2 regions of the Methylobacter arcticus genome follow, and region 1 is predicted to be linked to the other one. Evidence: riboswitches for the same ligand, from Rfam matches in the RefSeq annotation. Region 1 holds a riboswitch; the other holds the start of a gene.

Region 1 (16,190 bases):
ATCAGGTCGAAGCCTTGGTCTTTATTATCGGACACCTCGACGACCGCCTGCCGCATCATCTTGCGCGGCGTTGGGTTAATTGCAGGCTCACCTACCGCTACGCGCAGGCCTGGCTGGGTCGCAGTGCCGACGCCGCTTCCGGCGAAAAAGCGTATTTGCCCTTCATTGTTTCTTCGCACTTCGGCGAAGAGGGTGGCCCCGTGCGTGTTGTCCGGGTCGTCGCCGCCGTCTTTTAGCACTTCGGCCCGTGCTGTGTGTTCGTTCAGGCAGCGGCAGTCCTGAATCGGTACGGTCAGGTAATGCGTATCGTCAGCCAATGTTATTTGCACCTGCGTGAGGCGCTCACCGTGCAGCAGCAGATACAGCGCGGCTTTAACCGCCGCCGTGGCGCAGCTGCCGGTGGTGCGCCCGCGTCGCAAGCCGTTCGGTGCGAGCACGCTGAGATCGAATTCTTTAAGCTCCGGTTGAATCATGCTCGGTACAGCAGCTAAAAAAATGGAACGCAGATTATTAAGATTAAATAAGCTTTTATTGAATCATCTGTGTTCATCATATTTATCTGCGTCATCTGCGTTCCATCGCAATTGCTGAGCCATACTCTGCAAGCTGATTCACCGCGTCGATCATCAAGCCGTTGACGACGGTTGCCGCCCACGGCGAACCGCCGCGCGTGCCGCTGTTGGTGATGCGCGGCACTTGCAGGCAGCGTTTTAATTCCGCTTTCGACTCGCAGGTGCCGACAAAGCCGACCGGCAAACCAATCACCAGCTGCGGCCGCCAGCCGTGTTCGCGAATCAAGCGCACCGCTTCCCTGATCGCGGTCGGCGCATCGCCGATCGACAGCACTATATCGTTACCGAATTTTTCGAACGCGCGTCGTATTCCGGCCGCGGAACGGGTGATGCCTTGCGCCTGCGCCATCAGCGCGGTTTCGCGGTCATGCACCCCGCACCAGGTTTCGATGCTGAGCTGTTCGAGCAGAGCGCGCTTTAGGCCGGTCTGCACCATGGTCACGTCGGTTACTACACGCTTGCAACGCAACAAGGCACGAATGCCGGTTTCGACCGCGCCCGCCGAAAAGTAAATGTCGTCGACCGCATTAAAGTCGCCGCTGGTATGCACCAAGCGTTGCAGCACGGTCAGATGCGCCTCGGGGAAGACCGACCAGTCGCGTCCGGCGGCGATGATGCGGAAACTTTCGGCCTCTATCGGATGCGGCACGTAAGGGGCAAATTCTGTCGCGGCTTGATCTATAGCGGCTTTTTCTGATAGGCCGCGCACCTGAAGATGATGGGGGCGTTGCGGTTCGCCGACCTGCTGCTCAAAGCCGACGATTTGCACCCGGTATTTGCACAGAGAGCAGTTCATCTCCGCACGGCCTTCTACCGCTTCCTGCGCCCTGGAAATCAGCACATCGGCCACGTTCGGATGCACGCCGAGATAGCCTGCCTTGAGCACTTCCAGCTCAGGCTCGCGCTCTTGCATGGCATCGGCAGCTTCATAAATACGCTTGACCAAGATGCCGTCGAACAGGAAAAACGGCACCACCATCAACCGTGCATACCCCAGTTGAGCTACGGCGCGCAGGCCGTCGGCAACCAGCGGTTTAGCAGTGCCTGAATAGCACACGTAAGATGCGCCAAAGCCCATGCCTTCTTCGATCATGCGCGCGAACTTGGCGACGTCGCCATTGGCGTCGGGGTCGGTGGTGCCGCGGCCGACCAGTACCAAGCAGGTGTCGGCACGGCGCACAGTCTTGGAGGATGCCGATTCGGCCTCGACGATACGTTGCTGAACGACTTGCAGCAACAACGGATGTAAGCCCATCGGCGCACCGAAATGAAAATCGACGTCGGGATGTTCGCGAGCCGAGGTCAGCAGTTCGCTGGGCAGGTCATTTTTAGCATGAGTTGCCGCCAGTAAGATGCTGGGCACCATGACGATTTGTTTGGCATCGTCGCTCAATTGGGCTGCGATCGCCTGATCGATAGTCGGGCCGGCAAACTCCAGGTAGCCGTGACTGACCACATGCTGCGGCGCGCGCGCTCTGACCAGTTCAACCAGTTGCTCGAATTCCCGGATGCCGTCGGCATCGCGGCTGCCGTGACCTGCGATAACGATGCCGAATTGTTGGTTTGTTTCAGCCTGCATTCGGTAACGGCTCCATTGCGGGTTCAATCTGGCTGGACATAGGGCTGCGGGTGCGGATTAACATGATGCTCATGTCGCTGAATTCCTGTTTCGCGCAGTCGGCGAGCGTGCCGTGCCACTCCGCTTCGGCAATTGCTCCCTGCATTGCTCTCGGCAATTGCTCCCTGCATTGCTCTACCTCCTCCATCCGTGGAGTCGTACCTCCTGCATCCATGCAGTCGTCTGAGCGGGTCAAATTCTCCCAGACCTCGGTCGGGTGGTCGGGCGATATGTCTTGCTCCAACAGGTAAGTTGCGATATGGCGCGGCATGAATGAGCGCGCCTCGTCCCACGGGCAGGGGATGACGATCGCATTGCGCTGGTCTTGCAACACATGCACCAGGTGTTGCTTAAACGGGGTCAGGTCGCCGCGACGGTGGAAAGTGATAAACGTCGTTTCGTCGAAACAGACCTTGGCACGCGATGCGAGTATTTGCGCCGACGATATGCCCGGCACGGTTTCGACCGGATGGCCGCAAGCGCGCTCGACCCGTTCCAGATACTGGAAGCCGCTGAAATGGATGTCGCCCATGAACACCACGACGCAGTTCTTGCCCGCATGATGCTCAATTGCAACCTGCGCCAATTGTTCGGTTTGGTCGCGATAATTCATCAGCACGGTTTGCGCCGTAGCGGGAATCAGGCTTTGCACGACGTTAATAACGGCATCGAATCCGGCTACCACATCGCTATTGCGGATCAGCTCCGCGCCGCGTTGGGTCAGGTAAGCCACGTCGCCGGGGCCTGCGCCTATGCAGATAATCATAATTGTTCCTTTGTAGAAGCGACTTCTAGGTCGCCCATATTTACTAAAATATTGTTCATTTTTACGCGCTCGTTCCCAAGCTCCTCAGTCTTGGAAGCTCCAGCTTCCAAGATTGTCTCGCGAAGCTACGACTTGCATGGATGCACAAGAGGTAGAGCAACGCAGGAGCGGTTGCCGAGAGCTTCGCGTACTGGGTTCCCAAGCCAGAGCTTGGGAACCAGCATAATAAAATACTTCATGTTCAGCATCGTAGGGCGTGCCATGCGCGCCTTTTTGGAGCTAAGGCGCGCATGGCACGCCCTACGTCGAAAAAATGTAATATCATTTAATGCACCCACGCACCGTAAGCGCCAGGTTTTCCGCCGATAATTCTTCCAGCGTCAGGCATTCGGCACCCAAGGCCTGCGCCAATTGCCGGGCTTTCCCCAAGCGCAAATACCCGGTTTCAGTATCGAGCACCAGGGCGGGTACGCCGCGTTCGGCCAGTAATTCTGCAAATCTTAGCGACTCCTGCCAGGGATCGTTGCCATCGGTCAGCGCAACATTGGCCTTGCCGTCGCTAAGCAACACCAGCAACGGCGGCATGCTGGTTTTCTCCAGCGTTTCCAGTGCCACAGACAGCGCATGAGGCAAGGGCGTGCGGCCGCCGGTAGGCAGTTCGCGCAGATTCTGTTCGGCAAGATCGACGCTGCGGGTAGGCGACAGCAATAACTGGGCGGATTCGCCGCGAAAGCCGATCACCGCGACTTCATCGCGCTGCTGGTAGGCATCGGTCAGCAGCGATAGCACTGCGCCTTTGACCGCTTCCATGCGTCGCTGTGCAGCCATGGAGCCGGAGGCGTCGACGACAAACAAGATCAGGTTGGCATTTTTGCCTGCCCGGACTTGTTGGTGCAGATCGTTTTTCAACACCTGAAAGTTGTCGGAGCCTCTAAGCGCCGCGCTACGCAAGGTCGCGCCGACGGCGAGACTGCTTGGATTTTGGTCCTGCACGACTCGCACGACACGGCCGCGCGGGGCATCTGGTGCCGTGCTGCGCTTGCCGGAGGCGTACCTATTGGCAACCGTATCGATTTCGATGCGTCGTACATTAACGGCAGACGCGGCGGCGAAGACTTGTTGTTGGTCTTCCGACTCGCCGTTATCTTGATCGTTTTCCTGCTCGGTATCTTCAGCGCCGGATTCGCTTTGATCCGGCGGCTGTAACGCCTGTTGCATCAGCTCATCGAGCTGGTCTTTATCCAGCCCCGGTTGCTCGAACGGCTTGCGCCTGCGCCGATGCGGCAACACCAGTTCTGCCGCGCCGCGCACGTCTTGCGGCGTGACCTGCGAGCGGCCTTCGAGCGCGGCCAGTGCGCGCGCGGCTTTGTGCATGACGATGTCGGCGCGAAGGCTGGCTACCTCGAATTCGCAGCACAAATGACTGATCAGGTCGAGCAGCGCATCATCCAGCAATACTTCCGGCAGCAACTGCTGCGCCGTTGTCAGTCTGTGCCGCAATTCCTGCTGTTGCTGCATCCAGTTGGCGGCGTAAGCCGTGGGATTGGCCTCGAAGGCGATGCGCCTTCGCACGACTTCGGAGCGCAAGGTTTTGTCGCGAGGTGCTGTCACTTCAACCATCAGCCCGAAGCGGTCCAGCAATTGCGGACGCAAATCGCCTTCTTCCAGATTCATCGTGCCTATCAGCGTAAAGCGGGCAGGGTGGGTGACCGAGAGGCCTTCGCGCTGCACCGCATTAACGCCCATCGCCGCCGCATCCAGCAGCACATCGACCAGATGATCGGGGAGCAGGTTGACTTCGTCGATATAGAGTATGCCCCGGTGCGCCGCAGCCAGTAAGCCGGGCTTGAAAACGCGCCGACCGCCTTTAAGCGCCTGCTCCAAATCCAGTGTGCCGATAACGCGGTCTTCGGTTGCGCCCAGCGGCAAGGTAATGAAAGGCACGGGCTGTGGGCGCGAATTTATTCGCGCTGCCGTTAAAAGCGCGAATGAATTCGCGCCCACAGGATTACATGTTTCGCAGTGCTGATAGGGCACGCCGGGAGCGCAATTAAATGCGCACCCATCAACCCGTTCGATCAGCGGCAGAATGCCGGTCAGCGCCCGCGCCGCGGTGCTTTTGGCGGTGCCTTTGTCGCCGCGTATCAGTACGCCGCCCAAGGACGGATCGACCGCGCACAGCAGCAACGCAGTCTTGAGCTGGGTTTGTTCGACGATGGCGGAAAAAGGGAAGGTGGCGTGGTTCATTTGGTTACGCTCGTTCCCAAGCTCCTGCTTGGGAATGCAGTCTTGGAAGCTCTAGCTTCCCGTACTGGGTTCCCAAGCAGGAGCTTGGGAACCAGCTCCTGGAGTTCTTGGCTAGCAGGAACTGACCGGAGTGCAAGCTTTGCTTGCCAAAGCAGGCGAAGCCTGCACTCCAGCGTCAAGGTCATTTTGGTGTTAATGGAATCTTGACAGCTATATGAATATTTTCGTGCTTTTCGTGTATTTCGTGGACAAAAAATCATTATGCCCCGCGCGGTGTTTCGCCGCGCGCCTCCAGCAAGGTTTCGCTATGCAGGTATAAATCTTGTAACGCGTCCAGCGTTTGCTGCTTTGGCTCGGCCCACATGCCGCGGGTCGCGGCTTCCAGCAGGCGTTCGGCTATCGCGTTTTGCGCCCACGGATTGGCTTGTTCGAGGAAGCGCTGCATTTCCGGGTCTATCGCGTAAGTTTCGGCGACTTGCTCGTACATCCAGTCGTCCATGACCTGCGCGGTGGCATCGTACCCGAATAGATAATCGACGGTCGCGGTCAACTCCAAGCCGCCTTTGTAACCATGACGACGGATGCTGTCCAGCCACTTGGGGTTGACCACGCGCGAGCGGAACACCCGCAAGGTCTCTTCCTTCAAATCGCGCACTTGCGCCCGTGACGGATCGTGGCTGTCGCCGAAATACTTGCGCGGCTGCGATCCGGTCAAGGCTCGGATGGTGGCTATCATGCCGCCGTGAAATTGCAGGTAATCGTCGCTGTCGAAAATGTCGTGCTCGCGGTTGTCCTGGTTATGCAGTGCTACCTGAACGCCGGACAGGCGAGTACGGAACGCGTCGCGTTGATCATCGCCCTGCTGGCTGCGCCCATAGGCATAGCCGCCCCAGTTGACGTAGGCTTCGGCAAAATCGGTATCGGCCTGCCAGTTTTTTTCCTGGATCAGCGGCAATATGCCCGCGCCGTAACTGCCGGGTTTTGCGCCGAAGATGCGGAAAGCGGCGCGCTGCGAGGCTTCATCTTCAGACAGGCCTTGGCCTATCCAGTCGCCCAGTTCGGCAAGATAGTGCTTGCGCACAAAGTTCTGCGACAGCGGTTCGTCCAGCGCAATCACGGCATTAACGGCGTCGTCAATCAAATCGATCAGTTGCGGAAAAGCGTCGCGGAAAAAACCGCTGATGCGGGTCGTGACATCGATACGCGGGCGTTTTAATTCATCCAGCGGGATGACTTCGACGCCGGTCACGCGGCGGTTTTCAGTCTGCCACACCGGGCGCACGCCGAGTAGCGCTAAAATCTGCGCCACGTCGTCGCCATGGGTGCGCATCGCGCTGGTGCCCCAGATGCTGATCGCGACGCTCTCGGGATAATCGCCGGTTTCGCGGACGTAGCGCGATAGCACTTCATGGGCGAGTTGCTGGCCGACACGCCAGGCGGATTGAGAGGGTACGCTACGCGGATCGACCGAGTAAAAATTGCGTCCGGTCGGCAGGATATGCGCCATGCCGCGAGTCGGCGACCCGCTGGGGCCTGCGGGTACGTAACCGCCGGACAGGCCGCGCAGCAAATTATCGATTTCGTCGGTGGCGCGGGTAAGATTGGGCACCAGTACTTGGCAGGCAAAGTTCAGCACTTGTTTTATCGGGTTGCAATCGGTAGTGCTGTTGCCGAAGGTTTTGCTGATGGCTAGGTCTATGGCTGATTCGGAGTAAGCGTGTATCTGTAATTCAGTGAATAAGCGTTTGCTTAATAATTCGATGGTTTCCAGTACGTCGGCGTGGGTAGGCAAAGGCCGTCCAGCCAGTTTTTCAAGTTCGACATTTGCTTGATCCAATCGGCGGCCCTGATGCTCTAGCAATGCGTCCATGCTCAGGCCGAATAACCGCGCAATTTCAATGGGCAGTCCGGGGATGTCCTGATTCGGCAAGCGGGTCAGCGAGACCAGCATATCTACCCGTTGCTCGTTTTCCGGCGCTTGTCCGAGTATGTGCAAACCGTCGCGGATTTGCGCCGCTCCCAGTTCGCACAGATAGCCGTCCAGATCTTCGATCAAATGCGCGACATCGGCACCGGCCATTTTGGTCAGCAGTTCGGGCAGGCCGTCTTCTTGAGGGTGATGATCTGGATCGTAGTCATGATGGTGCCCGTGGTGGCACTCCGCATGTTCATCGTTATGATCGTGATGATGTTCGTCATGTGCATGATCATGGTGACTGTGATGATCACGGTGTCCCTCGCTATCGTCATGATGGTGATCATCATCGTGTTCATGCTCATGATGGTCATGGCCGTGATGCTCGTGATCATGAGAATCATCGTCATGGTCGTGATGATGTCCATGATGGTTATGGTCGTCATCGTGATCATGGTCATGGTCATGGTCATGGTCATGGTGCAACAGCCGGGCTTGCAAGTCGGCATCCAGGTTGGTTTCTTTGACCAAGTCCCAGATCTGCTGCTGCAACAGCGGTAACTTCGTCGGATCGAGCACTTCCACCTGATAATATTCATCGACCAGTTGGGTCAGTTGCGCCAATGCGCCGTAAGTGTCGGCGGTGGTCATCGGCGGCGTCAGGTGATCGACAACGACCGCATGGGCGCGGCGCTTGGCCTGTGCGCCTTCGCCGGGATCGTTGATGATGAACGGGTAAAACAATGGCATGTCGGCCAACAGCGCGTCGGGGAAACAGTTTTCCGACAAGCCAACGCCTTTGCCCGGCAGCCATTCGAGCGTGCCGTGCTTGCCGACATGCACAATCGCATCGGCCTTCCATTCGTCGCGCAACCAGCGATACAGCGCATAGTAATGGTGGGTGGGCGGCAAATCGGGTTGGTGGTAGATCGCGTCGGGATCCATGCCGTAACCGCGCGGCGGCTGCAATGCGACGAAGCTGTTGCCCAGTTCCAGGCCTGCCAACGCGATATGATCGTCATGCACATAGGCTTCGCCCGGCGCATCTCCCCATTGCGCGGTCATTTTGTCCTGCATCTCAATAGGCAGATCGTCAAACCATGCTTGATATTGGGCGGCCGATACGCGGCCGACGGCATGGCTTAGCTGTTCGGTAGTCAGATAGGTATTGTCGTAAGCGCAACGGTCGATCAGATCATGTATCAGCGCGGTGCCGCTTTGATGAAGCACATCCAAGTGCTTCACCCTTCGGGTGCTTTCGCATCCCAATGCGCTCCCGGCGCATTGGTCCGGCAGTTCGCCGATGTTATAACCGGCGGTTTGCATGGCTTGCAGTATCCGCATCAATGACGCCGGTGCATCCAGTCCGACCGCGTTGCCGATTTGCGAGGCCTTGCTGTTGGAGTTGGTGAACACAAAGGCGATGCGCTTGTCGGCATTGTTCAGATGTTTAAGCCGTGCAAAGCGCGAGGCGATACCGGCAATACGCGCGACCCGATCCGGCAGAGGTTCGTATTCGACCAGTTCGTTCGACGGGCCGGAGGCTTTGGCCTTGAACGACAGCGGCACGGTGATGATGCGGCCGTCGAATTCCGGCAATACCACGTTCATTGCCGCATCCAGCGGGTTGAGGCCGCGCGCCGATTGCTCCCACTGGTGCTGCATCATGCCGCTGGTGATGGCTTGCAGTACCGGCACATTGAGTTGCTCCAGCACCGACACCGACCAGCCTGCGGGTGTGGCTCCGCCGGGGGTGATTTCGCCCATCGCAAACGCGGTGGTGTTGATCAGCACGTCGATATGTGTGCCTTGATGGCCGCTGAAATAACTCAAGGCTTTAGGTAACGTATTCTCGCTATGACCTGCGCGTAATGACGAGGTGAATACGGGCAATACGTTCAGGCCGCGTTTTTCCAAAGCGTCAACCAGCGCATCGATAAAACGCGTGTTGCCGCTCATCCAGTGGGCGCGGTAAAACACGATGCCGATGCTGGCCTTGTCTGGAGTTCGCAGCGCAAGCCAGTCGTCTATATTGGCGCCTTGGGACAGATCAGGATGATAAATGCCGTGTTCGGGCAAATCGACAGCCGGTTCAAAGCCAAAGCCGGTCAGCAAAAAATGATCGGAAAGGTAGCGCAGCAGTTGCGCCATATTGACGCTGCCGCCGGCCTGAAAATAGGCCTGTACCTGATGCAGCACATCGGATGATACGGTGGATGCCGCCGCCAATTCGGGGTCAGGCTCGCCGGTGCCGCTGATCGCGATCAAGTGCTGCCCCTGCTTTTTAGTCTGACGCAGTAGATCGGCAAAGCCGGGCACGCTGCCGAGACGCCCCAACACGCGCAGCACGACGATACGGGCTGGAGTAAGCTGATGCGCCAACAGCTCGGCCATTTGCGCATCGCTTTCCAGTGCCTGCAAGTTAATACCGGTGCATTGCGGGAAACCTTCCGGCATTTGCGCCAGGGCGCTTTGCAGCACCATCAGATCGTTGGGTGCGTGGGTCAGTAATGCAATAGGTCGGTTTATATCGGCAATTGCTCCCTGCATTGCTCTCGGCAACCGCTCCATGCGTTGCTCTACCTTCCCCGTCCATGGGGTCGTACCTCCTGCATCCATGCAGTCGTCAGACATCGCCGGTACCCAGGCGGTGAACAACGTGCTCGCTGACTTCGATGTCATTTTCCAGATGTTCGCTGACGATGCGTTCCAGCACTGCTTCGTCGGTACAGGAATACCAGACGCCTTCAGGATAAACGACCAGGATAGGGCCGTTTTTGCAGACCGCAAAACAGTTTGAGCGGGTGCGTTTTATTTTAAGATGGGGGCGGGCATCGATTTTTTGACCCAGCTGTTGGAACAGTGGGGTGTTGTCATCAGAGCAGCGCGAGCCGGTACACATCAAGACATGTTTGTCGTGGGTTCTCATGATCTTTTTTGGTAAAACTGTCCCATCAAACCGCCTAGTGCCAGCCAAAAAACAGCGTTGGCAAAAACGGTAGCGGCGATAAAGGATTGTGCTAATTCGGCAGGCGCGGCGCTGCCGTGAACTTCCGGTTGCGGAGCACCGATTAAATGGGGTGATACCAGTAACACCGCACCGAAAAACCGGTACGTTTTGGTTTTGGCAAAAGCCAGTAATGACAGCCCGAAGCCGGTATCGAGTACAGTGATCAGCCACCAACTTTGTCGATCTGTCAGTTCGGCAGCTGTTGTGCCGGGAACTTCGGGCGGCAATCCTAAAGACGGCGCGACGAAAAAGGTTGTGTAGCCCGCCAGTCCCCATAGCAGCCCCATGCGCCAGTTGTCCGGACGGCCGCGCAAACACATGATCGCGCCAATCAGCAAGGCAAAACCAACGCCCAAGGCGATATTGGCTACCGCCGTAAAAAATGTCCGCTCCCAGCCGTTTTCAGGCTGCCATGCTTCATATTTATGACTATTTTCCGTAGTGGCAACGACTGCGGCCTGTTCTTCGTACACTTCGGCCTGGAGCAAGGTCGGGATGACTTGAATTTGCTGAACGGCAGTTAGCAACAAACCCGCCAGCAAGCCGGTCCAGAGAGCCGCAGTAAGCAGCTCTCTGAAGGTAGTCAGATTAAATATTAATGGCACGGAAAACTGGCGGAATGTCGTCCATCATGTGCAGTGTTATGTAAGGGTGCAATGTCAGAAAAACCGGCGGCATACAACAGTGCCAAGCCCAACATGCCGACCAGCATGGCAGGAAATATTTTGTCTTTTAAAGCTTCGGAACGGGCTTGAGTTTGAGCGTTATCAAGCAAAACAGGTGTTGATGACATGGGGTTTCTCCTGGATAAAGAGACAGCAAAGCCGCTAACGCAAGCGCGTTACCGGCAGGAATAATCTGTACGAGGGAGAAAGTGCAGGACGGACGCGAAGAGAGCAATCCATCTGAGCGCCCTCCGCGCACAAATTCGATTATCACTTCAGGCCGGTTTCCGGACTCACAAGTAGGGGCGACCGGCCGGTTGCCCTATGTTAGCGCCTTCCGATGCATCGCACAGTGGCGTTTGCCAACCTTTTACTTGTTTACCGTTGCGGGGGCAGCGTGGGTTTTGTTTGCATCTTAAGCAAACTCACCGACTTCCCGTTTCAATTCTGCGGACGATAGTCCATGAATACCTAAAGCAAATTTTACCGGGCTAGTATATTCACTCGATAAAAAACTAGCAAGCGTTGAGGCATTGCTAATGAAGGCTTAATTCAACAGCAATGGGAGATTATCTGACGAATGAGTAACTTTTTACAGGGTTAGGCAGTACGCCGTAAATTTGCTTTATCAAAACAAAATCTTATAATCATTTCTGCTTTCAGGTTCCGGAGGGTTTTTCAGACCCAATGGTTAAACGGGAAGTCGGTAAGGTTTTGACCGAATCCGACGCTGCCCCCGCAACGGTATATAAGTAAAGTTTCATCGGGATGCCACTGTGTTCACGCATGGGAAGGTGATGATTCAGGCTAACGCCACTTATAAGCCCGGAGACCGGCCCGAAAGTTTAATTCGGTACAGCGGAGGGCTGTCTGCGAAAGTGACAGTGCAGCTTCGCGTTTGCGTCATCTCTCGTTTTCTATTGTCCTCTGTTGTGTAAATCAACCATTATGCGCGGGCGGCGCAGAGAGGACACATGCAAAATTTTATCTTCGACCCATTATTAGTTACGGATTTTAATACCCAGTTACATCCGCAGGAAACCCCGAAAAATCTTCCCGATATGAGGGTTATCATGTCCAGCTTGGCAGTTAGAACAGGATCTGCCATGCATGTCAAACAAAAGCAAAACGCTACAATCTGCGTTGGTATCGGTGTTTTTCTGGCTCTTAACTGCGCGATGGTTAACGCCGACTCTCAACCTTTGGAACTTGATGAAATAGTCGTCGAAGCAGGGCGAGAAAAAGACCTGATCGGTATAACCGGATCGGCATCTCAGGGCGAAGTCAGTCAGGCACAATTTGAATACCGTCCGCTTTCCCGTAACGGCGAGCTGCTGGAAGTTATTCCCGGCGCTGTAGCTACCCAGCACAGCGGATCCGGCAAGGCTAATCAGTATTTCCTGCGCGGATTTAATCTCGACCACGGCACCGACTTTACGACTTACGTCGACGGCATTCCGATGAACATGCCCACGCATGCCCACGGGCAGGGCTATATGGACATCAATAGCGTCATTCCCGAACTGGTCAAGAAGATTGAATACGGCAAGGGACCGTATTATGCGGAAGTCGGCGACTTTTCATCAGCCGGTTATTCGAAAATGTTCTCGATGGACAAATTGCCTGAAGGCATTTTGAAGTTTACCGGCGGCGAGTTCGGTTATTACCGCACCCTGCTAGCCAATTCCAACAAAGTCGGCAGCGGAGACTTACTTTACGCCGGCGAATTTAATTTCTACGACGGCGTCTGGCAGCAGCCGGAGGCTTCGAAAAAATTCAACGGCATGCTGCGGTACACGCTCGATAAGGAAGACTGGGGGGTGTCGGTTAACGGGAAGGGCTATACCAACGACTGGACCGCAACCAATCCGATCCCTCAAGCCTTGGTCGGTAGCGGCACGCTCGGCCTTTACGGCACGATGGATCCTACGGATGGCGGCAAAACCAACCGCTACAGCTTTTCAACCAATCTTTGGAACAAAGGCGATAACTGGAAAAATGACGCCAATATCTATGCGCTTTATTACGATGTAAACCTCTATTCCAATTCTACCGGTTATGCGGACAACCCGGTTAACGGCGACCAGTTACACCAGTTTGAACGTCGGGTGCAAACCGGAGGCAATGTCGAACATACCCGCTATAACAAGCTGTTCGGTTTTGATATGGACAATACTGTGGGTTTTCAGTTTCGTCACGATGAAATCATGGGCTTGGGTTTGGATCGCACTCAGGCTAGGCAGCTGGTAGATGTTGTCAGCCACAGCAATGTCAGCGAGACCACTGCCGGCGTTTATCTGAAAAACCAGACCTATTGGCATGAAAAAGTGCGCACCATCGCCGGTTTAAGGGGGAATTTTATCCATAACGATGTCACGGTGCTCGACACGGCCATGCATGATCCTCAGGTGAATGCGGCAAATTCAGGCAATGCAGGGCAAGCGCTAGTCAGTCCGAAGCTAAGCCTGATTATCGGTCCCTGGTTCAATACCGAATACTTTGTCAATGGCGGTTTCGGCTACCACTCCAACGATGCGCGCGGCACTACGCTGCAATTTGATCCGGCTACAGGTGCCGCACTAGACAGCAGTACCGCCAAGATCTCGCCTATGGCCCAGTCGCGCGGCGCTGAAACCGGCATTCGCAGCAACTTTATCAAAGGCTTGAATAGCACCCTGGCAATATGGTGGCTGGAGAGCAATCAGGAGTTGGTATTTTCCGGCGATGCCGGCACAACCGAGGTGCGCGGAAAATCCCATCGTTACGGCGTTGAATGGACCAATTACTACAAGCCGACCGATTGGTTGACGCTGGATGCCGACTTTGCGTTGACTTCGACGCGTTATGTGACGACTCCAGACGGTGAAGTCAACAACTATGTGCCCAACTCGGTGGGCAGGGTCATTACAACCGGCGCTACCGTGGTTGCCCCTAACGGTCTGTTCGGCACGGTACGCTTCCGCCATTTTGGCGACATGCCGCTAGATTCGTCGGGTACGTATTGGGCCGGCTCTACCAGCATCGTCAATTTGGGTGCGGGTTACAAACAGAAAAAATATAAGCTGGACTTTGATATTTTCAATATTTTCGACTCGACCGCCAACGATATTGCCTACGCTTATCAATATGCCTATCCCGCCGGAGCCACACCGCAGACGGATATCATGAAACACCCTGTCGAACCGAGAATGGTGCGAGCGACTGTTACTGTCAATTTTTAAGGCTTAACCACGCAAAACCTTTCGTACAGAGCAACAGCGTGGTGAGGCGCAATTTGTAGGGCGCAATACGCGATAAAGCTGCTATTGCGCCTTTACAGGCCATACTTACTTAGCGGAACGCGGTCAGTCGACCGCCGTGGTAAAAATTCCTTAGATGAGGCAACATCGGTTAAAATTTACATTTACGCTTTCCTTCCACTTATTTCCAAATCATGTTTTTTGCCAAAGATTTCATTGAAACCGCTGAAGGGCTTATTTTCGCTGTGGTAGAGCGGGGCCTGGAAGATGGCAAGGTGTTGTGTTTTTTACGTTATGTGCGCGAACCTTGCGGCTGGAAAAAATATCAGACCGTAGAGGCTAATGACTTCCTCGAACACAACCACCCCGATTATCTGCATTATTCTCCGGTCTTGGATGCGCATTTGCATGCGGTCGCCGTAGACCGGGTCGTCAAGCATCATCAACCCAAACACCGATTGCAGCAGCTGATGCAATCAATGCGGCATGATGCTGTCGAGCGGGATTTGTTCCGGTTGTGCGGGTTATTTGGGCAGCACGGGCTGGATTTAATGCAAACCGGAATCACGGGGTCAATATTGGTTGGCGTTCAAAACCAAGCTTCGGATATGGATCTGGTTTGTTACGACCGGGAGGTTTTTCACCAATGCAGGGCCATTACCCGCAAGCTTATTGGATTGGGAAAGTTGCAAGAACTGAATGAGCAGGATTGGCAGCAATCTTACGCGCGCCGGTCATGCGAGTTGAGTTTCGATGACTATGTCTGGCACGAACGGCGTAAATGCAACAAGGCCGTGATCGACGGGCGGAAATTCGATTTGAATTTTATCGATGATAGCGCAAGTTCTGGGACTATCAGTTATCAAAAATACGGTGCGGTTAGCTTGCAGTGCAGGGTGATTGACGATAGTCACTCATTCGATTATCCGGCTGAATTTAAAATAGATCATCAGCAGATCAGTGCTATCGTCAGCTTTACGGCGACCTATACAGGGCAGGCCGTCAGCGGCGAAAGGGTCGAAGTGTCGGGCGTTCTGGAACAATCGGAACAGGGCGTTCAGCGTATTGTAGTCGGCTCCAGCCGTGAAGCGCACGGGGAATATATCAAGGTTATTCAGTGCATAAGTTAGCTGATTTTGCTGCGGTTATTTTCGATATGGACGGTTTGGTTTTGGATACCGAGAGCACTTACATTGTCGCTTGGAAACAGGCTGCAAGTGCAATGGGCTACGATTTTTCCGAAGATTTCTGGCGGTCGTTGTCAGGGCTGCATTATCAGGATATAGCGCTGAAACTGATAGCCTATTGCGGGGCCGAATTTGACCTGCAAAGTTTTAACCGGCTCAGCGGCGATTGCTGGCGTGATCATGTTAATGTCCACGGCATCAATATCAAGTACGGCTTTAGCGGATTGCTGGACGTGCTGATCCGGCAAAAAATACCCTATTGTTTGGCAACTAACAGTCGGGCGGTTAATGCGCTGGAATGCCTTGAACTGGCCGGGATCAAAGAGGTTTTTTCAGTCATTATCAGCCGCGATCACGTTCAGCATGGTAAGCCGGAGCCGGATATTTTTTTAAAAGCCGCAGCAGTATTGCAAGTGGATATCAGTCGGTGCCTGGTGATTGAAGACTCGCATGCCGGTATTCTGGCGGCATTTAGAGCGGGAGCTGTTTCGGCGTTTATACCGTCGACAGCGCCGGTCGATCCGCAGACCATTGAGCTGTGCGATTTGATGATGGACGATTTGGTTCAATTGATGAACGCGATCTGCGCTTAGTTCGCAGCCGATAGGCCGATCATGTATACTTCGAGCAATTTTTTGCAGCATAAATACAGCCATAACCTTTGATAGTCCAACATTCTAAAGTCTCAGTCATTGCCCCTGCCAGATTGCACATGGGCTTTATCGATTTAAGCGGATCATTAGGCCGACATTTCGGCAGCATCGGTGTTGCGCTTAATGAAATCAGCACCAGCCTGTCGGTAACCGGCGCCGAGCAACTGACCATTACCGGCCCTGCCGCACAGCGGGCAAGAAAGTGTGTGTCCCTATTGTGTAAGGCGCTGCACGTATCCGACAAGCTCAATATAACCATTGAAGCCGCGATCCCGGAGCATGTGGGCTTGGGTTCAGGCACGCAAATGTCGCTGGCAA
Region 2 (16,190 bases), 570 kb from region 1:
GGGTAGTTGCGCCAATTTTTGCTTAAAAGATTGTACTTTGGCGACGGGAATTAACAAGTGATGCGGGCCTTGCGGCGCTGTACTTGAATGATTGAAAGCTGGATTTAATTTTAAAAATTCATTAAGTGGTATGTTAGCCAATTCTGCGGCCTTGTTTAAATCCAACTGGGATCTAACATCAACAAGTTCACAATAAGGTTTATTGGGAATATGTTGTAAATTAATATTGTATTTTTCAACATTGGCAAATATTTTGGCTATTGCCAGCAATCGTGGCACATAGTCTGCCGTTTCCTTGGGAATATCTAATGACCAATAATCGGTTGCCAAATTAAGACTTTCATTTTTTTCGATAGCTTTTCTGATATTGCCTTTGCCAAAATTATAGGAAGCCAGCGCAAGATACCAATCGCCATCAAAAGTCTCGCCCAGTTGTTTAAGAAAAGTGGTTGCAGCTTTGGTTGAGGCATAAACATCACGACGCCCATCATACCAATCGTTTTGTTGAAGGCCGAAAAAACGACCGGTAGCCGGTATAAACTGCCAAAGTCCTGATGCATCGCTGCGCGAATAAGCTTCCGGCAAAAAAGCACTCTCAACCACAGGCAATAAAGCCAGTTCTCCGGGAATATTTTTTGCTTCGATCTCATTAAGTATAAGGTGCAGATAAGGTTCCGCCCGTTGCTGAATTCTGGCAAGATAAGCGGGATGTCTTAAGTACCAGTTTAACTCGCGATCAATCCGTTCATTTTGAATATCGGGCAGCGAATATAATGATAGTAACCGTTCCCAAACCGTATTCTTGTATTTTACCGGTACGGTGTGTTTTTGTTTGCCGAACGGATGGAGAGCATGCCTCACATAACCGTCATTCATTTCGGAGATGGCAGGCGGCTTATCGTTAAAAGATCTTTTTGGGGTTGTAGAGCAGCCTGTTGCCATTAAAAAGGTCAATAGTAGTAAAAATCTAACTAACCAGTTAAAGTTAATGCGCATTACCTAAGCCTTTAAGAATGAAGTTTTTTATTAGAATGTTATTATTATAGCTTGTTTTTATTGAAAATCATCAACATCAGATAGTGTAGATTTAGCACATGAAACGCAATTTCTTATTTGCCTGGTATCAAACTCCAAGAGGCAAGCTGCTGCAACAGCTTGAAGCCGACTATATACAGCGTTCTATTACCGTCAGCTGTCAACAGACTATTTTGCAGATTGGTGGTTTGGGCTGGGAAAATGACTTCATCGACTGCTCTTTATACAAAAGTTTTACGATACTCGATGCCAAAAACCTAGGCTGCGATAAAGCGAGAAAAATTCGTGCAAAATCATACAGCCTACCCTTGCAAAGTAACTGTATCGACATGATCATAGTACCGCACTTGTTGGAGTTTGACGCCTTCAGGTTTCAGACCATGCGGGAAATAGAACGTGTTTTAAAACCTGAAGGCATATTAATTGTGCTGAATTTCAATCCTTGGAGTCTATGGGTTAGATACCAGTATTTGTGGGATAAAAAAATGGCTAATTCATGGGGAGGACACTTTATTTCTCGAGCAAGGATTTTAGACTGGCTAAAATTATTAAATTTTGAAGTAATCGTATCCTCGGAATTTAATTTGGATACGGTAAAATCAACTCATGGAAAATTCATAACACGAGGATACTCGCTCACATCAACCGCCTATGCGATTAAAGCTATCAAACGCCGTTACAATCTAATTCCCTTAACACCAGTAAAAGTGCTAACCCCCCGTTCAATCTTGGTAAACTCACTTAATTCACCCACAACACAGAAAAATAGACATGACTAATTCCGTCATTATTTATACCGATGGTGCCTGTAAAGGCAACCCTGGACCGGGCGGCTGGGGAGTTATACTCAGCTATAAGGGTACTGTTAAAGAACTTTTTGGCGGCGACCCCGATACCACTAACAATCGTATGGAGTTGATGGCGGCAATCCAGGCATTGGAAACCCTAACCAAGCCTTGTTCCGTACGAATCAATACCGACTCAAAATATGTACTGCAAGGCATTACCGAATGGATGATCAACTGGAAAAAACGCGACTGGAAAACCGCCTCCAGAGCCCCAGTTAAGAATGAAGATCTTTGGCGCAGGTTGGATGCAGCCATTCAACGACATAATATTGAGTGGACATGGGTAAAAGGTCATTCAGGCGATAAAGATAACGACAGAGCGGATGAACTGGCTAATTTTGGTATTGATTCTTTAAGGTAACCAGGACCGATACTTTAAATTGCCTGATGTATGCGATCAATAGACAAAGTGAGTAACCATCCTTACAAATTCACGCTTCGTACCGCATTAAGGTAGAGCAATGCATAAAATTTTCTGGGGTTAAATAACGCCATTTAAAAACAGTCTCTTCCAGGAACACATAACAAACCGCTGTTTATCCAACTCTTTCCGGCGCATACTGGGCTTCGATACCGAGGTATCGAACAGCGCTTTAAAGTTTAGTGCGTTCCCGTAGTGACTGGATCGTTTTCAAGATTCTGTTACGCGATACAAAAACACTTGGATTCTCTAAAGTATACGAACAAAATAATTCACTATTATTTAAATTAAGATTAGGAAAGTAAACATGAAAAAAACAAATCTAGCGACTGGGCTATTAATTTTATCTGTCTTTACAAGCGCTGTTTATGCTGATATCACCCTACAATCTACCAAAGAAGTAGAAGGTACTTGGAAACTGGATCACAGCAAAAATTTTATAACCGATAAAGATTCGGTCAAAAGAGAAGATACTTGGGTATTTAAAAACGATAAAGTAACGATTTTGCATATTCCACGTGACGGCACATACTATGATCAACCGCCTGTAAATTATGAAATAGACGATGGTAAGTTAAAAGTTTATCTTGTCGGAAATAGCAGATTCGATCTATTTACTTTAGTAGACAAAGACGACAAAAACATGACCCTAAAAGGAAAATTCGGCGGATATTATTACTTTATTAAAAAGTAAAATTTTAAAATTTAACGTGTAATACTCTTCTATTATCCCAACCAATTTATTAAAAAGTTAAGATAATTATTTTCATTTCAGTAAATTGTTGTTATCGCGCCGCAAATATTTTGATGTTCCATAATTTTTGCGGTAGCGGTGAAACGGTCAAATTCAATTTTAGTTTTGGAGCTAATTACACAAAATCCAAAAAACCTTTATACCATCATACATATCCAAATCTGCCTGCTCAGTCCCGTTCGATCATTCAACAAGCTCACGACTACTCAGGGCGAACTGTTTAACTCTAACCTACCAACTCGTAAATTTGCTTTATCCTCCCTACTCCTTATAATCATTTCTGCTTTCAGGTTCCGGAGGGTTTTTCAGACCCAATGGTTAAACGGGAAGTCGGTAAGGTTTTGACCGAATCCGACGCTGCCCCCGCAACGGTATATAAGTAAAAGTTTCATCGAGATGCCACTGTGTTCACGCATGGGAAGGTGATGATTCAGGCTAACGCCACTTATAAGCCCGGAGACCGGCCCGAAAGTTTAATTCGGTACAGCGGAGGGCTGTCTGCGAAAGTGACAGTGCAGCTTCGCGTTTGCGTCATTTCTCGTTTTCTATTGTCCTCTGTTGTGTAAATCAACCATTATGCGCGGGCGGCGCAGAGAGGACACATGCAAAAACTCATCTTCGGATCATTATTACTCACGGGTTTTAATCCCGAGTTACATGCGCAGGAAACTCCGCAAAATCTTCCCAATCTAGTTGTTACGGCAACCCGAACAGAGACGGCTAAAAATCAGCTGGCGGCTGCGGCCACTGTCTATACCCGAAAAGACATTGAGCACTTACAGGCTAAAACCCTGCCGGAACTGTTACGTGGCACGACGGGAATCGACATGGCGCAAAGCGGCGGCTACGGGAAGGATACCAATATTTACATGCGTGGAACCAATTCCGACCACGTACTGGTGCTGATTGACGGCATTAAAGTCGGCTCTGTCACCTCAGGTACCACACCTTTTCAATTTATTCCGATCGATCAGGTCGAGCGGGTGGAAATTATTCGCGGACCTCAATCGAGTCTTTACGGTTCGGAAGCAATAGGTGGGGTTATCCAGATTTTTACCCGCAAAAGCGGGCTAGAGGATAAGCCCAGCGTCACCCTGGATGTCGGCGGCGGTTCCTATGATACTTACCGCGCTTCCGGCACTGTCAGCGGTAAATGGAAAAACAGTTGGTATACCTTGGGTTCATCGCAGTTCGGTTCTCAGGGTTTTAATTCCCGACAGCCTATTCCGGGACGCTTCGGCGTTAATCAGCCGGATAAGGACGGTTACCTGAACACGGCTCTGAATGCCCGATTAGGTCATCGTTTTGACAACAATGCCAAAGTTGAGGCATTTTTTATGCGGGCGGAGGGAAAAACTGAATTTGACGGCAATTCCCAAGAAAAAACCGAATTTGTTAACCAAGTTGTCGGCATCACCGGTAACATCGATATTGTTGACAACTGGCGTTCAATTCTGCGCTTCGGACAAAGCCGCGATGAAGGTGACAACTTTGCGCCTGGCGGAGCATTTTCCAGCCGGTTTAACAGTACCCGTTGGAATACCAGTTGGCTGAATGAAATCGCCTTGTCGGATACCCATCAATTAATTATCGGCTCCGATTACCGGCTAGATCAAGTAGACAGTTCATCCGCCTTCAACGAAGGTTCCCGCTATGATGTGGGTATTTTTACTGAATTGCACGGCCGTATTCTTGACGACCACTTTATCAATGCATCAGTACGCGGAGATAAAAACGAGGCATTCGGCGACCAGCTGACCGGTAATTTCGGCTGGCGTTATAATGGAAACTACGGCATTAGCCCATTTGCCAGTTTTGGCAATGCATTTAAAGCGCCGTCATTTAATCAGCTTTATTTTCCGGAATTCGGCAATCCCTCGCTGAAAGCCGAAGAATCAACGTCTTTCGAAGCGGGTCTGATCGGTGAACATGATTGGCTGCAATGGGAGATGCGAGCTTACCATACCAATATCGATAACTTGATCGTGACGATAACGAACCCGACAACTTTTCTATCCAGCCCAGAAAATATCGGCAAGGCACAAATTGACGGCATTGAAGCCGAAATCGGGGTTCAATTCATGGATTGGCATAATAAACTAAACATGAATCTGTTAAACCCTAAAAACAGGGAGACTAATGCGCGACTGCCGCGCCGGACTGAAAAAACCTTATCTTATGATTTATCGCGCTCATTCGGAAAATTTGATCTGGGTGCTAATGTACTGGCTCAGGCCGACCGTTTTGATGATGCACTGAACAAAACTAAGGTTGCCGGTTATGTCACCGTTGATTTACGCACTGCCTATCATTTAAATAAAAACTGGATGCTGAACGTAAAGCTGAATAACCTGCTTGATAAACAGTATCAAACCATCAATACCTACAATACCGCAGACCGTAACTTCTTTCTTTCAATCCACTATAACAACTAACCTTAACTTTTGGAGATAACACCATGAAGATAAAACAACGGCTACACGTCGAGTATTTACCTATTCCCCTGATTGCGCTGATTGCGCTGATGGTACTGACACGCTTTCATCATTTTGGCGACTTATTACATCTGCCCGATGCCTCGTTGGCCGTTTTTTTCTTTGCCGGTTTTTACCGCAAAAAAGCTTTGTTTGTCTTCTTGCTGATTATGGCGGGATTGATTGATTATATCGCTATCGCAAACGGAACCAGTAGCTGGTGTGTATCACCTGCTTATGTCTTCCTGATTCCTACTTATGCGGTTATGTGGTTTGCAGGCGGCTACTGTTCGATATTTAAATCTCTGAAAACGGCCGATCTGGCAATACAGCTTGGTCTCCTGATACTGGCAACATCGGCGGCCTTTGCCATTTCAAACGGCAGCTTCTATATGCTTTCTGGGCGTTATACGGATGTATCATGGACACAATATTTTGCACGCGTAGCCCAGTATTATCCGCCTTATGTTGGTTATGCCTTATGCTATACGGTTGCAGGTTTGTCAATTATTAAGCTATTCAATGCCCTGTTTGATACGCGACCCAACTATGAAGAACTTGACAGAAGAAGTTGATTTTTATCGTGAAGACGGCTGGGTAGTTTACACAGCCGAATATCACTTGAAACGTGGTTATTGTTGCCATTCAGGTTGTCGTCATTGCCCTTACGGTTATGATAACGATACACAACAAAAGACTGATATTACTAATAAATAAACAAAAATTAGCTCAATAGATTACCACTTGTGAGACGGTTGATAATCTGGGTGGCACAATCACTGATTGTGCCTACTTCGCGCTTGCCGAAGAAAATATGAAAGAGCTGTCACAAAAGCTATTCTCGAAAAACGAGAATAAGATTGTCGTTGATCTTCGTGTCCATGTTAAAGGCACCCTTTTTGAAGTACGTTTTACAGAAGTAACTATAAAGATTCTATTATCAAATAATATAAGTTTTAAGTTTAAAATATCCAATAATGCTAAAAAATCAAGGGGCTGCTATGCCTACAACTGCCCCCAAGCGTCGTTATAGTGGACCCCAAAATCCAAACAATAGTTTAAGCTATGCTCTGACGAAAAATAAGAAGCCGTGAGTGAGTGAGTGAGTGAAAGTAAACAGAAGGTTATTGGAATGGGAATGGGAATAGGAATAGGAATATTTGGGTGAATCAAAAACAGCAAACCTTTAAACCTGCAGACGCGCGCGACGTTAATTCACTTTTTAACGAGCACGGATAAATGCTATTTAACGCTACTTGAACAGCAGTATTTGCAAAACTCCTGATAACCGTCTTTTGACAAACTTAGAAGTCTAAAAAAGTTAGATTGCCGAACAGAAGGCAACCTAACCTGTAAAGAAGTTTTTAACTAACCTAATTGCTGCTCGCTTTCTTTAGAGTCATCAACCGACCATAATTTTTCAAGTTGATAAAATCCACGCGCCTGAGCGTTCATCGCATGAACAATCACGTCACCCAAATCCAGCAATACCCAGTCTGAGCCCAGATCACCTTCAATACCTAACGGTTTAATACCGCTTTCCTTCAATTTCTCTGCTACATAATCACATAAGGACTTCAGGTGACGATCCGAAGTACCGGTCACTACCACCATATAATCGGTAAAACTGGTTTTGCCTCGAACATCGAGTGTCGTTATGTTTTGCCCTTTGCGTTCATCCAAAACTTCCTGGACAATTTTCAATATTTCTTCTGCTTGCATTCAAATTCCTAGTGTAAAAAATGAGATCAATGTGTCTCGTAAAGCTGGTGTTGCTTGATGTATTCTATGACAGCATCGGGTAATAAAAAACCCGGATTTTGTTTTCTTGCAATTATATTCCTGATAGCCGTTGCCGAAATATCCAGTTGGGTGACGTGTGAAAAGCATAGTTTTCCTGAGATCACTTGCATCAGATCCTTGATTTCTCCAGTCAATCGAACTTTTAAAAAATCATTGAGTGTCTGTGTTTCAATACCCGGCCGGGTCATTACTACAATATGCGCATAGTCAAATAACCGCTGCCACTCATACCAGCCAGTTAAATATTTAAACGCATCAGTGCCGATAAACAATAATAAGGGGTCGGTTAGAAACTCCTGCCTTAAAGACTCCAGTGTGTCGACCATATACGACGGTGCTTGATGCAAACCATATCTGTCCAGTTCCCTGGTATCAATTTTCAGATCCGGCTGATTTTTTATGGCCAGCTCCAGCATCTGCACGCGCATCTTCGCTGTTACGGCTGGTTGCTCGCGATGCGGCGGATTAGCGCAGGGAATCAACCGAACTTCAGTTAACCCGAAGATGTCCTTAACTTCAAGCGCTGACCGCAAATGTCCGTAGTGAACAGGATCGAAAGTGCCGCCGAAGATACCGATCATCTATTGCCTGATATGGCCGTCACCTAGCACGATATATTTTAACGAGGTCAATCCTTTTAAACCCACTGGGCCACGGGCATGCAGCTTGTCGGTGCTGATGCCGATTTCAGCACCTAGGCCATATTCAAAACCGTCAGCAAAGCGGGTCGAGGCATTCACCATCACCGAACTGGAATCCACTTCCCGTAAAAACCGACGCGCCAAAGTGTAATCTTCGGTCACAATCGCTTCGGTATGCCTTGAGCCGTGCTGATTGATATGCTCCATCGCCTGATCGATGCCGTCAACAATCCTGATCGACAAAATCGGCGCCAGATATTCGGTGTCCCAGTCTTCTTCTGTCGCTCTAATACACGCAGGAATCAGGGAACAGGTTTTAAGACAGCCGCGTAATTCAACGCCTTTTCCACTGTATTTTTCAGCTAATAGCGGCAATACTTTTGCGGCAATGCTCTCGGCAACCAACAAGGTTTCCATTGCATTGCAAACACCGTAGCGATGGGTTTTGGCATTGACAGCAATCTTTACCGCTTTGTCTAGGTCAGCTTTATCGTCGATATAAACATGACAAATACCGTCCAGATGTTTAATTACCGGAATCGTTGCGTCCTTAGAAATACGCTCGATCAAGCTTTTGCCGCCGCGTGGTACGATCACATCGACGTATTGATTCATGGTGATCAATTCGCCTACCGCCGCGCGATCTGAGGTCGCCACGATTTGCACGACATCCACCGGCAAACCTGCCGCTTCCAGACCTTGAGATATGCATGCGGCAATCGCCTGATTGGAATATATGGCTTCGGAGCCGCCCCTTAAAATACAGGCATTACCCGATTTAAGACACAAAGCCGCCGCATCGACCGTCACATTGGGACGGGATTCGTAAATAATGCCAATCACGCCCAAAGGTACACGCATTTGGCCTACCTGTATGCCGCTAGGCCGATAGCTTAAGTCACTGATTTCACCGACCGGATCGGGTAATGCGGCGACCTGTTTTAAACCTTCCACCATTGCCTGAATACCGGCTGGTTTTAATTCCAGCCTATCCAGCAAAGCCGTATCCAGGCCATTTTTCTTGCCTGCATCCAAATCCTTGCGATTTTCCGCTATCAACAATTCATGCCCATTTTCAATGGCTTCGGCAATTTTCAGCAAGGCCAGGTTTTTTTGACCAGACTCGGTACGGCTTATTTTCAGTCCTGCTTTCCTGGCCTGCTGACCAAGCATTTTCATGTATTCTTTAATATCCACTGTATTCTCTAACAGGATGATTGTTGTACACAATTATATCGTTTAATCCGGTGATTTGACAGTCTTTAAATGTAACAACTATCGGATATTAAAGAGTTTTATGAGGTAAATTAAACACCAAACTCAAGTCATAACAGATTAATAGTTGTAACGGCTCGCTTTTGAAATCGGTTGGGCTCGCAATCAGCGCCGTTTTTGGCTCACAATAATTGCAAGTGAAAATATACTCCGGCTCACATTATCTGCAAATGAGCTTGCATTTATCGGCACCGGCTTGCATTTCATTGTCGCGGGCTCACTTTAATTGCAAATGAAAGCCTGGCTCCAGAATTGACGCAATGCTGTGAATTGATCGGATTCTTACGACCCAAACCCGAAGGTGAGACGGGGGCAATAATTATTTTGAATACTCATAACGTTTGAGTTCGGCAATGCTAGGTTCTGTTGACGTTTCGCCAATCAGGTAGAATTTGTTATTTTTGGTAACATGAGCCGGATAAATTTAAGCGATGAAGAGTGGGCGCGTATATTGGCAAACTTAAAGAAATTGACAGGCATTCGTATCGGTCAGCCAGATACTTGCAGACAATTTATTAGTGCCTGCTTATGGATATTACGTTCGGGAGCGCAGTGGCGGATTTTGCCGCCAACGCAGGGTAAGTGGAATAGCATCTTCAAGCGATTTTCACGCTGGTGCACCAATGGCGCATGGGCGGAAATTGTCAATGTAGTTGTCGCCTCGACGGTTAAAACTTACGCTGCTTTTTGGGTCTGAATAATCACCTCCCTGGCCTCATCTTTTTTTGTTTCGGCCTTATCAGGGTTAAGGTGGACTGCTTGGATTCTTTGCCAATTCCGAGTGCATCCGCTCCAGCGTTGCGGATGTTTAGCACGAGCAGCCCCGTAGACGGTTTTACGGTTATCCAGAAGGTTTTCATCCAAACCTTCATGACGTTGCGCTGGGGTGACAAAGCGGATAGCGCTGTGGCGATGTTCGTTGTTGTACCATTCCACTAACCCCATGACCCATTGACGTGCTTCTGTGACATCGGCGAATGGCTTTAACGGATATTTAGGGCGATATTTCAAGGTCTTAAACAACGATTCTGAGTAAGGATTGTCGTTACTCACCGACGGCCGACTAAAGGAAGGCATAACACCGAGCTGCTGCAAGGTTGCCAGCATAGACGATCCCTTCATGGGACTGCCGTTATCAGAATGCAGGATAAGCTGTTTTGACTGTATGCCTTCACGATGACATAGATCGCGTAACAGTTCGCCAGCCAAGGCGCTGCTTTCTTCTTCATACACCTGCCAACCGACAATCTTTCGACTGAAAATATCAACAAATAGATAAAGATAGAAGAACTGTCCGCGGATAAGCGATGGCAGGTAGGTAATGTCCCAGCTGTAGAGCTGGTTAGGCGCTGTGGCACAGATTGCACGCGGTTTGGTACGTGTTTGAGCAGGGCGTTCGCTTCGACGGTGGGCAAGCTGATTTTCCTCTCGCAGTATGCGATAGAAGGTCGACTCAGAAGCCAGATAGCTACCTTGATCGGCTAGCCGCGGCACGATCTGACTCGGTGGCAGATGGCCGAATTCATCGGAATTGGCGACAGCCAATACTTCGGCGCGCTCGATTGCTGTCAGCTGGTGTGGCGGTTGATAGTTACGCAATGGACGTTGATCACAGCAGACAGTCCCGTTAACCTGCCAGCGTTGTAAGGTACGCTCGCTCAAACCTAGCACTTCACAGGCTTTAGCTTGGCGTACCCCCGCTGTTATCGATTCATTCAGTAAAACAATCACTTGCTTGCGCTCTTCGTGGGTAGTCATTCGACCTCTCCCCCCAAGAGCGCTCGGAACTTTTTTGCAGAACCAAGAGCGCTGCGGCTTCTGCCAGTGCCTTGTCTTTACGCAATAGTTCGCGCTCAAGGCTTTGATTTTCCACTTTCAATGCACGTAAGACTCGTGCTTCTTCACGCGGGTCTTCCGAGTCACCCTGACTACAAAAATCAGTTTTCCACTGGTCCAGTTGATGGGCAAAAACGCCTCGTTCACGGCATCCGATATTTAAGTCCTCGCCAAGTAAACTATAGCTTTGCTGCAAAGCGGCAAGACGTTCTTCTGGGCTCCAATCCTCGGGGCGTTTTGATTTCGGTTGTGCAGGTTTATTGACGTCCTGTTCGCTTTGTTTCATCCAAGCCTTCAAGGTAGTTAAATTGATGTTCAATTCGTCTGCGACGGACTGAATCGATTGTTCATTGCCACGACTGTAAACTTTTACCAATGCCTGCTCTTTGAAGCCTGCTGAATACCGTTTATATTTTTTCATTTCTAATCTCAAATTTTCTTTTTTCTTAAAATTTGAGGCGACAACTATTCTGACGCAGGGGGATGGGAGAAGCTCTTAAGTCATTTTTCTGAAGTGGCTGATTTACAGGATGTTTCTATGGATGGCTCGGTGATTAGAGCGCATGCCTGTGCGGCTGGGCGGCAAATAGCTCCGCCAAGAATGAAGCACTGGGACGTTCCAAAGGTGGTTTTGGCTGCAAGGTTCACGCGCTCTGTGATGCCTTGGGCATGCTGGTTAAGTACATCCTGACAGGTGGGCAAGAGGCTGAATGCAAGCGAGCGATACCCTTGCTGGAAAACGTTAATGCCTCAGCCGTTTTGGCGGACAGAGCTTACGACACAAACGAGTTGAGGGAGTGGCTGGAATGTCGGGGACTGAACAACCACCAGCTAAAGCTGGTGGGTTCGTATAATGGACTAAAGCCCGGATACGGGTCATAAGACCCGTTCATGACTCTGTCCTAAAATTATCATCTCCTTTGGGTTCAAAATGATGTTCCAGATAATTTTTTATCATTTCATCTGTCAACTCACCAGAAGTCACGCAAAAGTAACCCCGTGCCCAGAAGTGACGACCCCAATAGCGTTTTTTCAAATCAGGAAAACTCTCGAACAGCTTCATCGAACACCTGCCTTTGATTCGCCTCATAATTTCGCTCGGTGCCAAATTGGGTGGCGCAGAAACCAAAATATGGACAGGATCCTGACTGATAACGCCTTTCAGAATTTCTATTTCAAAGGCTTCACAGGTTTGCCTAATCAGTTCACGAACTTTCAAACCAACGTCACCTTTCAACACCTTATAACGATATTTTGTGACAAATACAAAATGATATTGAATTTTAAAAACAGTATGACTTCCATAACGGTAATCCATAAGCCCCCCTACTTTTCAGTTCAGAGCAATATCATACGTCAAAAAATCATAGATAAATCTGACCGCCTAAAAGGCGGTGGTTTTAACCTTACTACGGGCTAATAAACGATTCACTGTCCAACGGTACAAAGCCCTCATCGCAACTTAAGCCTAATGTCAGTACTTGCTGCCCCATCATGTGCCGCCCGCGGGTATGGTCGAAATGGCTCGATATGCCCGGCATCTTTTTGCCAAACCGCCCCGCAACGGTGTCATCGACCACGAAGGCTTTTTTGCCGGGCGCTTTAAAGGCCTGGACTGTCTTGGCAGCGGTCTGCCCATGAAAGTTTCGCCAATTCAGGTCTTCCCGGTTGATCGTGCCATAGAAGACATCCTTGCCCATGGCGCCCTGCAAGCCTTCCCGAGCAAACATGCCAATGGACTCTTTCTTCAGCCATATCCAGAGCATCAGTCCATAGATGACTTCATGCATCGGCGTCCCTGACCGTTTGTTAAAGCCGGCGCGGCTTAACAGGGTTTTCATGCCGGTTTCTCGCCAGAGGCTGGCGAAGACGTTATCGATTAATATTCCCTTTGCGTTCAGAAAATCTACGGTGAGCGCTGGTAGTTCTGTCATTTTTGTGGCACGATTCATTAAGCGTCCTACTTGAGTTTGATTGGGTCTTCAACTAACCGTAATTATACTCTTGTAGGACACTTTATTATTTATTTATCAATGCCTTGCTGTATTTTTTAAACTCCGAAACTTTAGTATTTAACCTTTGTCTCTACATTGGAGGTAATGACATAAAAACAGTTATCAACAATGTGCCTGATTATCCAGGTAATCACTGTTTGTTTTGAAGAAATTTTTACTGATACCTGTCCTATCAGCGGCTTCAGCTAAACGAAGACAATGTTATACCAGCATGGATTCACGTCATTTTATTTTTCCTGACACCCTTCGGGTTAATGCAAATCTGTTACAGACAGATTTGTGCCGGTATTATCCAGGCAACATGAATGTGAGTTATGTATTTGTTACAAATTGGCTAAAGATTATTGCTCATCAGGTAGGTTTTTAGCAGTATTCGTTGTAACAAAAGTTTGTTCTAAATAGAATCAACTCAGCTCAGCTTTTCTCCAGTCGGGCTTTAAGCGCGTATTTTTCACGGTCGATTTCTCCCCGGGTACGGATACCAAGCCAGCGTAATAGGGGTAAGGGAGGGCACCATCCTTGCAAGCCATGCTGCAAAAGAAACGGCAAAACAATGCCGGGCAGGAATAGCCATTTTCGATTTTTGGTTAAACCAAGTATCAGGCCGGATAGGGCTAAAGTAGAGGCATTGACCTCAAGCACTCGCTCTATATCCCATTCCTTATCCAGCATTTGAATACGCTCAAGAATTTCTGCCCTGCTTTTGCCTTTATAACGGTGAATATTTATATCCGTTTGATGATCTATTTCTTCGTTCACATGGGCAGCGGTGGAACTACGGACGCGATCCAGGCTAGATCTTGTTGAATCTTCAGCATTAAATATAGACATAGGTGACTCCTATTGAAAAAATATCAAAAAGGCTTCGCCGCATAATATCGCAGCAATACATTCATTACTTGTGTTTCGCCATTTCTTTCTATTCCGCTACATTAAGACAATTAACGTCTTATCAATTTACAATATCAGTCACACTGGCAACCCCTCAAGTAGGCGTCATACCGACATGGATTCGTATAGCTGACGATCCTTGCTGATCAGCTTTAATAGTAATTAAGTGAGTTGGGCTTTTCTTTAAAATCCGGTCACACAATAAATAAATCCAGCGCGAATCAATTTGAGTTCACGCTGACTTCATTTAAAAACTGCCTGCTAAGCTGGAAAACCTAATCAGTTTCCGCGCCCAAAAGCCGATCCAAAGTTCGAATATGCGCTTGTTGAGCAGGCAGCAGCTTTGTTTCAATCAAAGAGCGAATATCTGAAGACAGCTCAGTCTCCTGCAACGCTTCCTCATAAGCTTCTGCGCCACTTTTTTCTCCGCCCTGTAAAGACCTTAGTGCAGCTTCTTTACCCAGCATATTAGCGCCTCCCTGGACTATTTCCGCCCAAGTTCCCCACGCGCCTGAGCCCTCAGCGGGAGTTGCCCCGAGTTGACGTATTTGTTCCTGTAAACTGGAAACCGCATCTTTATGATCTTCATAAATTGGCTCTAGATACTCCGATCCGCCTAGTTCGGCATCTTCCCCGAGTTTATCCATAGCCTGTTGATAAGTTTCCGTTGCTGATAACTCATTTTTCAGCAATTTGTTGAGTGTTTCAATGTTATGCATAATAACTGATGTTACGCAGGCAAACCAAAAATCAATAACTTACAAAGCAAAAAATGACCATAAGTTATTGATAATTCGTAGTCGGTGCGTAACATCAGATAATAAAACTCCTACCACGTGATTATTTCTTGATGAGGCGCAATAGCATCATCAAGCTTAAACTGACTTTTCTTCAGTTGAGGAAATATCCTCGGCATGGTTGCGCTCGAATATTTTTTTTGCCTTATCAACGGCTTCGCTGGTAGCCGCATGGACAGAAATCAAAGCATTGCCTCCCGTGATTTTTCCTTCATAGCGTTTGGCTTCATACTCCGGAATACCCAGCCCGATTAAAGCACCCGCCAAACTGCCGGTGGCAGCGCCTACTGCCGCTCCGCTCAAGGCACCCATAATGGGTCCTGCGGCGATTAACGGACCGACGCCTGGAATAGCCAAAGCACCAATCCCGGCCAGCAAGCCGAGCACAGCGCCGGTACTCATACCGACTGTGCCACCGATAGCAGCCCCTTCCGGCGCTTTGGTGTGCTTTTCATGCGCAAAATCCTTGGTGGTGGATTTGTCGGGAAACAGCACCGATATATCATTGTATGAAAAACCAGCCCTAGTCAGGTCATTAACAATGATTTCTGCCTGATCGGTATTTTGGGCGATACAAAAAACTGCTTTCATGTGATTCTCCTGGGCCTTTACGGCGCTTTAATTTCAAGTTGATTATTTACCTGCATTACCCCAGGCGTTTGCCTGGCGATGTCTTGCAGTTTCATGTTTTCGGCTTCACTTTCAACAGGCCCGCGCAAAGTCACCACGCCATTACGGGTGATGATTTTTATATTCTGCGCATTGACTGATAGCGACTCATTTTTAACCACAGCTTGCCGTATGGCAGCCGTGATTTTGATATCGCCTTCGGTTTCCTTTTGATCTTCCGGGGTTAACGTCGTGTTATCCTTGTCGCGAACATTGATCTCGGTATTTTCCAATGCTGAGTCGGCCGCCAAATAGATGGCGGTATTCTGTTCGGCTCGAACAGTACCCATCATCATTATTAAACTGCCCGTCAAAGTGAACATAGCTAATAATATGCGTGTAGACATAGTGATCTCCTAAATAGTGAGTGTTTCTTTTTCGAAATAATTGAATGGCATCGGCTTTATCCTTCTGATTCAACGAATAACCACCCACTTTACCTAACCACAAACGGCATCGTTAATCCGCTGTTGCTCGGTAAAACCTGTTATCGCACGGCAACCAGGTCGATGGTCTAGCGACTGCTCATCAGACGGCTTAACAGAAAACCGGATCCGACGGCTATACCTAATGAAGCTACCGGGTTTTTATGAATGTAACCCCGGCAGTTTTCTAAAAATTGCTGCTCCACTTTTTTCAATTGCTCGCCTTTTTGACCCAACACTTCTGCCGCCTGAGTGGTTGCATTGGCTACTTTGTCGACAGTCGAGTGAGCTCCTGATCTAAGGAGG

The links. Region 1 has a riboswitch for cobalamin ahead of ABXJ76_RS11565 (CbtB domain-containing protein). Riboswitches for the same ligand answer to the same signal wherever they lie in the genome.
Region 2: linked by a shared signal. The riboswitch ahead of ABXJ76_RS08970 (TonB-dependent receptor domain-containing protein) and the one ahead of ABXJ76_RS11565 (CbtB domain-containing protein) in region 1 are both predicted to bind cobalamin.

What each region holds. Positions count from the first base shown of each region.
Region 1 is NZ_CP159583.1:2,427,400-2,443,589, reverse strand. It holds gene cbiD (cobalt-precorrin-5B (C(1))-methyltransferase CbiD) at 1-473, opposite strand, end outside; gene ABXJ76_RS11595 (precorrin-8X methylmutase) at 565-2,151, opposite strand; gene ABXJ76_RS11590 (cobalt-precorrin-7 (C(5))-methyltransferase) at 2,141-2,956, opposite strand; gene ABXJ76_RS11585 (putative cobaltochelatase) at 3,278-5,203, opposite strand; gene ABXJ76_RS11580 (cobaltochelatase subunit CobN) at 5,463-9,752, opposite strand; gene ABXJ76_RS11575 ((2Fe-2S) ferredoxin domain-containing protein) at 9,745-10,047, opposite strand; gene ABXJ76_RS11570 (CbtA family protein) at 10,044-10,733, opposite strand; gene ABXJ76_RS11565 (CbtB domain-containing protein) at 10,724-10,921, opposite strand; cobalamin riboswitch at 11,055-11,283, opposite strand; cobalamin riboswitch at 11,438-11,648, shown strand; gene ABXJ76_RS11560 (TonB-dependent receptor) at 11,768-14,014, shown strand; gene ABXJ76_RS11555 (hypothetical protein) at 14,227-15,162, shown strand; gene ABXJ76_RS11550 (HAD family hydrolase) at 15,150-15,812, shown strand; gene ABXJ76_RS11545 (beta-ribofuranosylaminobenzene 5'-phosphate synthase family protein) at 15,881-16,190, shown strand, end outside.
Region 2 is NZ_CP159583.1:1,854,042-1,870,231, reverse strand. It holds gene ABXJ76_RS08990 (LysM peptidoglycan-binding domain-containing protein) at 1-996, opposite strand, end outside; gene ABXJ76_RS08985 (class I SAM-dependent methyltransferase) at 1,095-1,814, shown strand; gene rnhA (ribonuclease HI) at 1,807-2,244, shown strand; gene ABXJ76_RS08975 (hypothetical protein) at 2,612-2,998, shown strand; cobalamin riboswitch at 3,330-3,541, shown strand; gene ABXJ76_RS08970 (TonB-dependent receptor domain-containing protein) at 3,661-5,493, shown strand; gene ABXJ76_RS08965 (hypothetical protein) at 5,517-6,107, shown strand; gene ABXJ76_RS08960 (DUF5522 domain-containing protein) at 5,998-6,249, shown strand; gene rsfS (ribosome silencing factor) at 6,901-7,254, opposite strand; gene nadD (nicotinate-nucleotide adenylyltransferase) at 7,281-7,916, opposite strand; gene ABXJ76_RS08945 (glutamate-5-semialdehyde dehydrogenase) at 7,917-9,155, opposite strand; gene ABXJ76_RS08940 (transposase) at 9,661-9,948, shown strand; one part of gene ABXJ76_RS08935 (IS3 family transposase) at 9,927-11,046, opposite strand; one part of gene ABXJ76_RS08935 (IS3 family transposase) at 11,045-11,508, opposite strand; gene ABXJ76_RS08930 (transposase) at 11,757-11,969, shown strand; gene tnpA (IS200/IS605 family transposase) at 11,977-12,405, opposite strand; gene ABXJ76_RS08920 (transposase) at 12,497-13,039, opposite strand; gene ABXJ76_RS08915 (hypothetical protein) at 13,517-13,933, opposite strand; gene ABXJ76_RS08910 (DUF2383 domain-containing protein) at 14,269-14,712, opposite strand; gene ABXJ76_RS08905 (hypothetical protein) at 14,869-15,381, opposite strand; gene ABXJ76_RS08900 (BON domain-containing protein) at 15,399-15,806, opposite strand; gene ABXJ76_RS08895 (DUF883 family protein) at 15,974-16,190, opposite strand, start outside.